One region of the Pseudoalteromonas sp. GABNS16E genome, then DNA from elsewhere that is predicted to be linked to it. Evidence: riboswitches for the same ligand, from Rfam matches in the RefSeq annotation. Region 1 holds a riboswitch; the other holds the start of a gene.
What was found. A riboswitch is a leader RNA that binds a small molecule or an ion and turns the genes downstream of it on or off. The one in region 1 is predicted to bind cobalamin.
Positions count from the first base shown of each region.

Region 2: linked by a shared signal. The riboswitch ahead of PSI06_RS02095 (ABC transporter ATP-binding protein) and the one ahead of PSI06_RS10870 (TonB-dependent receptor domain-containing protein) in region 1 are both predicted to bind cobalamin.

Region 1 is NZ_JAQREZ010000022.1:61,240-64,666, reverse strand. Features, by position in the region: gene PSI06_RS10870 (TonB-dependent receptor domain-containing protein) at 117-1,946, opposite strand; cobalamin riboswitch at 1,996-2,165, opposite strand; gene PSI06_RS10865 (ABC transporter substrate-binding protein) at 2,233-3,015, opposite strand; gene PSI06_RS10860 (YajQ family cyclic di-GMP-binding protein) at 3,282-3,427, opposite strand, start outside.
Region 2 is NZ_JAQREZ010000003.1:25,037-28,463, reverse strand. Features, by position in the region: gene PSI06_RS02105 (LysR family transcriptional regulator) at 1-596, shown strand, start outside; gene PSI06_RS02100 (porin) at 795-1,727, shown strand; cobalamin riboswitch at 1,826-1,957, shown strand; gene PSI06_RS02095 (ABC transporter ATP-binding protein) at 2,026-2,835, shown strand; gene PSI06_RS02090 (FecCD family ABC transporter permease) at 2,840-3,427, shown strand, end outside.

The DNA of each region.
Region 1 (3,427 bases):
CGCACTTAAGTTTGGATATGAAAACACCAAATCAAGTGCATAAAAAAGACCTGGCGCTTTCGCACCAAGTCTTTCATTAAAACCGTCAACCTATTTCAGGACGGGACAAAACGCTATTAAAACTGATAGCTTGCACCTACAAAAAAGCGGCGCTCTGGGGTGTTGTAGTAATATACTTCACCGCTTATAAAGTCAGCTCTTGAGTCAACCACATTGTAATCTCTGTCAAATAGGTTCTCTACACGAAGCGACAGCTCAATATTATCGTTTACATGATAGTTACCCGCTAGGTTCCAAAGTGTATACGATCCTAGGCGCGTTACTGCCCCCTCGCGATCACTGCGGTATTGCATATCAATGCGAGCATCAAAATCACCAAATTGCTTTGCGAGCTCCCAATTAACAGTGCGCTTGGCAACATTGCGTAGCTCATCGCCGGTTTCTTTGTTTTCGGCACTTAAATATGCAAAATTAAAGTGGCTATCAAACCCTAAAATTTGCTGTGTAAGGATAAACTCAACCCCTTCATAGCGAGCTTCGTTTATATTAGCTAACGCAAAGTTTTCATCGTAATCAATTTTATCTTCGATATCGTTTCTAAAAATTGCAAAATCGACTTGTGCACTGTCAAAATTAACATTTACACCAAGCTCGCGGTTTATTGACTTTTCAGGTTGGAGATCCGGATTACCAAAATTTGGGTAGTATAAATCGTTAAATGTTGGCGCTTTAAAACCTGTGCTTTGACTAATTCTAAATGTTGAATTTTCAGATAAATGATAACCAGCCGCCGCAGTATAGGTTGTTTCATCACCAAACTGTTCATCGTCGTCTTGGCGAAGAGTTAAATTGGCAAGCACAGTGTCGGTGTCGTAATAAGCCCCAACAAACACTGCTAATACATCGCGGCTATCCTCATCAAATGCTAGCGAGCTTTGCGATACATCATCGTTATACCAATTAACGCCGCCGCTAATATTAAGCGCATTTGTTAAGCGGTATTGGCCGCTGTAATCTACTTGCGAGCGCTTAGTAATAAATGTACTGGTTAATGGCCCGCCGGTAAAAGAGTCCACATATGTGCTGTCAGAATCATCGGTTGCAAAAGCAACATCTATAGCATGAGATTGGTTAGTGTAGTTTTTGCTCCACTGCGCCGACAGTTGATAGTTTTTAAAGTCCCCTCTTTCAACCGTGCTCGTAGCCGGGCTAAAACTGCTATCGTAATCCGCGTAACCTTCGCTGTACTGGCCTAGTAGCTTAAAGTTACCGTAGTGTGCATCTGCATAGTTTAATTTAAAGCCTACGTTTTTATTTTCATAGCTGTCGTCATCGGGCGCTATACCTTGTAATGCATCAAAACCATCGGTTTTTTCAAAGCCTGCATTAAATGCGCTAACCACTTCATCTGATTTTACTGAACCTGCAAGCTGATAGTTTTGATAAGCGTTAGAGCCAAATGTGGCATCAAGTGATACATTGCTCGCTTCACGCGTTATTATATTAATAACCCCAGCTAATGCATCTGAGCCATACACAGCTGCACGCGAGCCTTTTATGATCTCGATTCGCTCAATACTATTTAGCGGCACGTTACTTAATGCTTTTTGTCCTAGCGTGGCTGAGCCCGTGCGTACACCATCAATTAAAATTAGCGTATCGCCAGAACCTGTACCACGTAAAGACACGCCCGACGTTTGGCCAAAGCCACCATTAGGATTAATTTGAAAACCCACTTGTGTGCTTAGTAAGGTTGGTAGATCGCGTACATTGCTTGCATCTATTTCGGCGCGTTCAATTACATTAACGCTCGCTAAAACATTACTTATTGATTGTTCAAATTTATTAGCGGTAACAGTGATTTTTTCAATTGGGCTTTGTGCAGCAGATACAGAAAAAGACAGCGCAGCCGAGATAGCAACGCCAAGAGTTGTTTTATTTAGCATGATGTTCCCTATCTTTGCCCACCGCAAAGATTTAAGTAAGTAAGATTACTTCAAGGCCGGTCTCCGGACTCAGTAAACACATAAATGCGTTAATACTTTACCGTTGCGGGGGCAGTGTTGGGATTGCTTTTGTCATAAAGGCGCACCAACTTCCCGATTATCTCGCTGTTAGTTTTAATACTTTAAACCCTGTATTTAGCAACCAGCAAGCACCTTGAAAATAGGCGGTTATTGTGAGCAGTTTGTTTACAAATGTCAACGGACGTCTATATAGCTAAAGGTTAAATTATTTATTTTCAGTAAAGCTGGATGTTACGCCGTATAAACTTAAAAGCGCTGTGATTTTAGGTTTTATTTCGGGTGAATTTAAAAGCTTATCCATTTGTTTTACCGTAATTTTACTGCGTGCAGGGTTAACTAAAAAATGAGTATCGTATATAGCATCTGGGGTATTACTCTTATAAAGCAGGTTCATATTAAAAATGTTGTTCCTTTTAAAGTATTGATAAGCTATGTTATTTAACACCCCTACATCGGCACGCTTTAATAGCAGCATTTTAACAACGTTAAACTCATCGATTGTTAAACTAACTTGGTGTTCTTCACTTAAATATTGTGCATCGGTTTTAAAATCAGCAAAACGATAGGAATACCCCAATACTCCCGCTTTTGTTAAAGCATGTAAGTCATCGAAATAGCTTTGCTTTTGGGCGTTTTGTGCCAGCGTATACAACTCATTTTTAGCAATAACATAAAAGCTCGTTTCCTGTAAGGCACTTCTTGCTACTTCAGGCACCCATTGCATAGCCATTAAAAACAACATGTCGAACTCCCCCCATTCGACCCACTTTTTGAGCCTTTTTACAGGCAAAGAGTTAAGAGTAAATTTATATTCGCTTTGAGAGTCATTGAGTATTTTTACAAACTCAGGCGCTAACCCTTGCTCTTTTTCGGCATTAATAATAATTGGAAAGTAACCGTCCTCTACCAACACATCTACATTTATTGGCTTGGCAAAGCTAAACTTACTGCTCGCAATAATAAGTATAAAAACAAAAAACTTAAGCATTTAAAGCCTTTAACGTCGCTATTAAGTAATATTGATATTAAGAATAGCCTAATATACGCAACTGCGTGATAAGCAGGTTTAATAATGCATTTAAATAACGTTAAAAGAGTATGGAATAACAGTGGACTAATTTTACGCAAGTAAAAGGGGTTTAGGCTTGCGAGTAAGTAAAGGCTGTAATTAGGGCGTGGTAAAATGTGTGGCTAATATATTTAATAACCACACATTTAAATTTTCACTTTAAAATACTAAAGGCACTTAGCTAATTAATCGCGAAAGTTTTTAAACTGGAAAGGCTGACCTAAATCTGCAGTGCGAACGACTTGCATAGCGGCTTGTAAATCGTCACGTTTTTTACCCGTTACACGTACTTCTTCACCTTGAATAGCAGCTTGTACTTTTACTTTTGAGT
Region 2 (3,427 bases), on a different contig from region 1:
TAAGTTTAGCGGGTACACCTAATATATGGGATGCGTTTTTACAATTTGGCATTACTAATATTGTGTCAGCTATGCCTGGGGTGTCGTTGGTCGCAGAGGTTAAAGCCCAACAAGAAAGCACACGGTTATTATTAGAGCGTACGCTTGATTTAGCCATTTTATTTGACCCCCCTAAAGTAGACGAGCTTGTGGTTGAGCGAATTTGCGAGCTGCCAATTATTCCGGTTAGTGGCTATGACACGGCCACTAATGAGAACTTTTTTGATAACCAATATGTATATGTTGATTGGGGTACTACGTTTTCACTATGGCATGCGCGCCAATTTACCGGTAAAACGCCGCCTTATTTTAGAACCAGTACGGGGCGTATTGCCCTTGATTTAATTCTTCAGTGTGGCGGCAGTGCGTTCATCCCCGAGGTGCTTGTTGAGTCTCACCTAGAAAAGGGTGAGCTGTTTCATGTAAAAGACGTAGAACATACTTCGCGTGATATTTTTGTGGCCTACCACAGAGACAACGAACAAAAAGAGTTAATAGAAACCCTGATTAACTTATTACCTAAAATAAATGCTTATCAGCCTGTTGATGAACACTAAATACCGACTATGATTTTTAATGAGGTTGAATAGGTACAATTTTGTTTATTAAATATTCATGTCGGTTTGTTTTCAGAATTTAGACACTTTTATTAAAATAAAAAGACAAAAATGTTTCCTTTGTAATATATCTGTCATTTAACGGTGACAAACTGCAGCTGTTTTAAAAATTAGTCTTGTGATTATCGAGGAAATAACATGAATTTTGTAAAATCGAGCTTATGTGTTGCACTAGTAAGTGGTTTATCTTTTAGCGCGTTTGCAGACGTTGATGTATACGGTAAAGCGAATGTTACTGTGCAATCGTCTGATGATGGCGAAGGGTCTTTCACTGAAATTAAAAGTAATGCATCTCGCTTTGGACTAAAAGGGTCTGAAAAGATTACTGATGGATTAGAAGCGGTTTATAAGTTTGAGTTTCAAGTTGATGTATCTGATGCTGACTCTAAAGGTGATAACGACGACAATATTTCTGCACGTAACCAGTATGTAGGTTTAAAAGGTGCATATGGTCAAGTTGTTGTGGGTCGTAACGATACAGCGCTTAAACAATCGCAAGGTAAGTTAGATTTATTTAATGACCTTGAAGGCGATATTAAAAATGTCTTTAAAGGTGAAAACCGCTTAGGTGATTCAATCACTTATACATCTAAAAGCTACGAAGGCTTTAAAGTACTTGCTACATTTATTGCCGAAGATGACGTAGATGCAGATAACGGTTATTCAATGGCGGTTACCTACGGTGACTCTGCACTTAAAAAGAGTGCGGTTTACGCCTCTGTTGCAGCCGATAGCGAAGTAAATGGCTACGATGTAGTGCGTGCATCAATTCAAGGTAAAGTAGAGAGCTTTAAATTAGGCGCTATGTACCAAACTCAAGAAAAAGTAGACGGTAGCGCAGAAGCTGACGGCTATTTATTAAACGCAGCCTACAGCATGGGTAAAAACACGTTTAAAGTGCAATACCAAGCAATGGACTTTGATGACAGCGACGACAAAACGGCAGTTTCTGTAGGTGTTGATCATAAGTTTAATAAAAACATTAAAGTATTTGGTTTTTACTCAAGCTTTGATATGGACAACAATGTTGACCAAGACTACGTTGGCCTAGGTATGGAATACAAGTTTTAAGCGTTGCTTAAACACTCCCTTTATTGACCGCGCTCTAATGAGCGCGGTTTTTTTTGCTTTAAATTATTTACTTACCCGCCCATAATAGACCCTCATTTGGAATGAGGTGAAATTCCTCAACTATTCCCGTAACTGTAATTAGCATCACGCTTTAAGTCAGATACAAATGAGACATATCAATCAGCATGAGAAGTTCTAGATTGGTATACTTTTTTAACGAGCGGGTAAACTCATTTTTATTGATACACTAGTCTTTTAGCTGTGTGTTAGTGAGTGCACGCTTTCCAAGGACTCACTTTTGCAAACTACATTAGCGCCAAATACACCCTTTTTAAACGTTCAAAATGTGTCGTGGGAAGTCGATGAACACGCCATTTTAAACAATATTAATTTACACATAGCTAAGGGTAAGTTTATTGGGTTAATTGGCCCAAATGGGGCGGGTAAGTCGAGCTTACTGCGCTGTTTGTATCGCTTTAATAAACCGACCGCTGGTAACGTTACCTTTAATCAGCAGGATATTTGGCAGCTTAAAAGTGAAGACTACGCAAAATATGTTGCTGTAGTTCTACAAGAAACGCCCGCGCAATTTAACCTAACATTATTTGATGTGGTTGCCCTTGGGCTTACACCTCATAAATCATTATTTAGCGCCACCACCCACAGCGACAAACAAAAAATTACACAGGCAATAAAAACCGTAGGGCTTGAGCAACAGTGTAAGCAAAATTTTGAATCGCTTTCGGGGGGCGAAAAGCAACGTGCATTGATTGCCCGCGCTATAGTGCAGCAACCGCAATTACTCATCATGGATGAGCCAACCAGCCATTTAGATGTTAAATATCAAATACAAGTGATGGAACTAGCAAAATCGCTAGGGGTCACTGTGTTTGCCTCATTTCATGATTTAAATTTAGCAGCCGCTATGTGCGATGAGCTGGTGGTTATTAATAAAGGTAAAATAACACATACAGGTTCGCCTGCGCAGGTACTTAGTGAAGACATGCTAGCGGATGTTTTTGGGGTATGTGCGCGCGTAACTAGCCACCCTCAGCGCACAGAAAATGGCCAAACTATTCCTCATATTACTTACTTTTATGGCTATTAATTAAATGGATATAACAAAAATAAACCAGTGGACAATATTTATAGCAGCCGTATTAATTGCACTGGGCAGCCTTTTTAGCGCACTGAGCTTTGGCGCCGCAGATACGCCGTTAAGTGATGTGCTCACAGGAATTTTATCAGCAGGAGAGGGTTCGTTTAACGCGCGTATTATTTATGAGCTTAGGTTACCTCGTACCTTACTTGCCTTTATGGCGGGCGCAGGTTTGGCTATTGCAGGGCTTATTTTACAAACGGTTACCCGTAACCCGCTCGCTGATCCGTATTTATTTGGCATATCGTCAGGCGCGTCGTTTGGGGTCGTACTGCTTATGGCTGTTGCGGGTATTAGTGCAGGGTTTATGTTATCGGCTGCTGCCTTATTAGGAAGCTTTTTAGCAATGGGCTTATTGATACTTATTGCTGGGCGGCAAAAAAGGTCGCAAGTAGAGTCTATGTTGCTAGCGGGGGTGGCACTGTCGTTTTTATTTAGCGCATTTACAAGTTTATTGCTGTATTGGAGTGACCCGCAAGCAGTGGCTGGTATTTTGTTTTGGACGTTAGGTAGTTTTGCCCGCGCACAATGGGCCACGTTA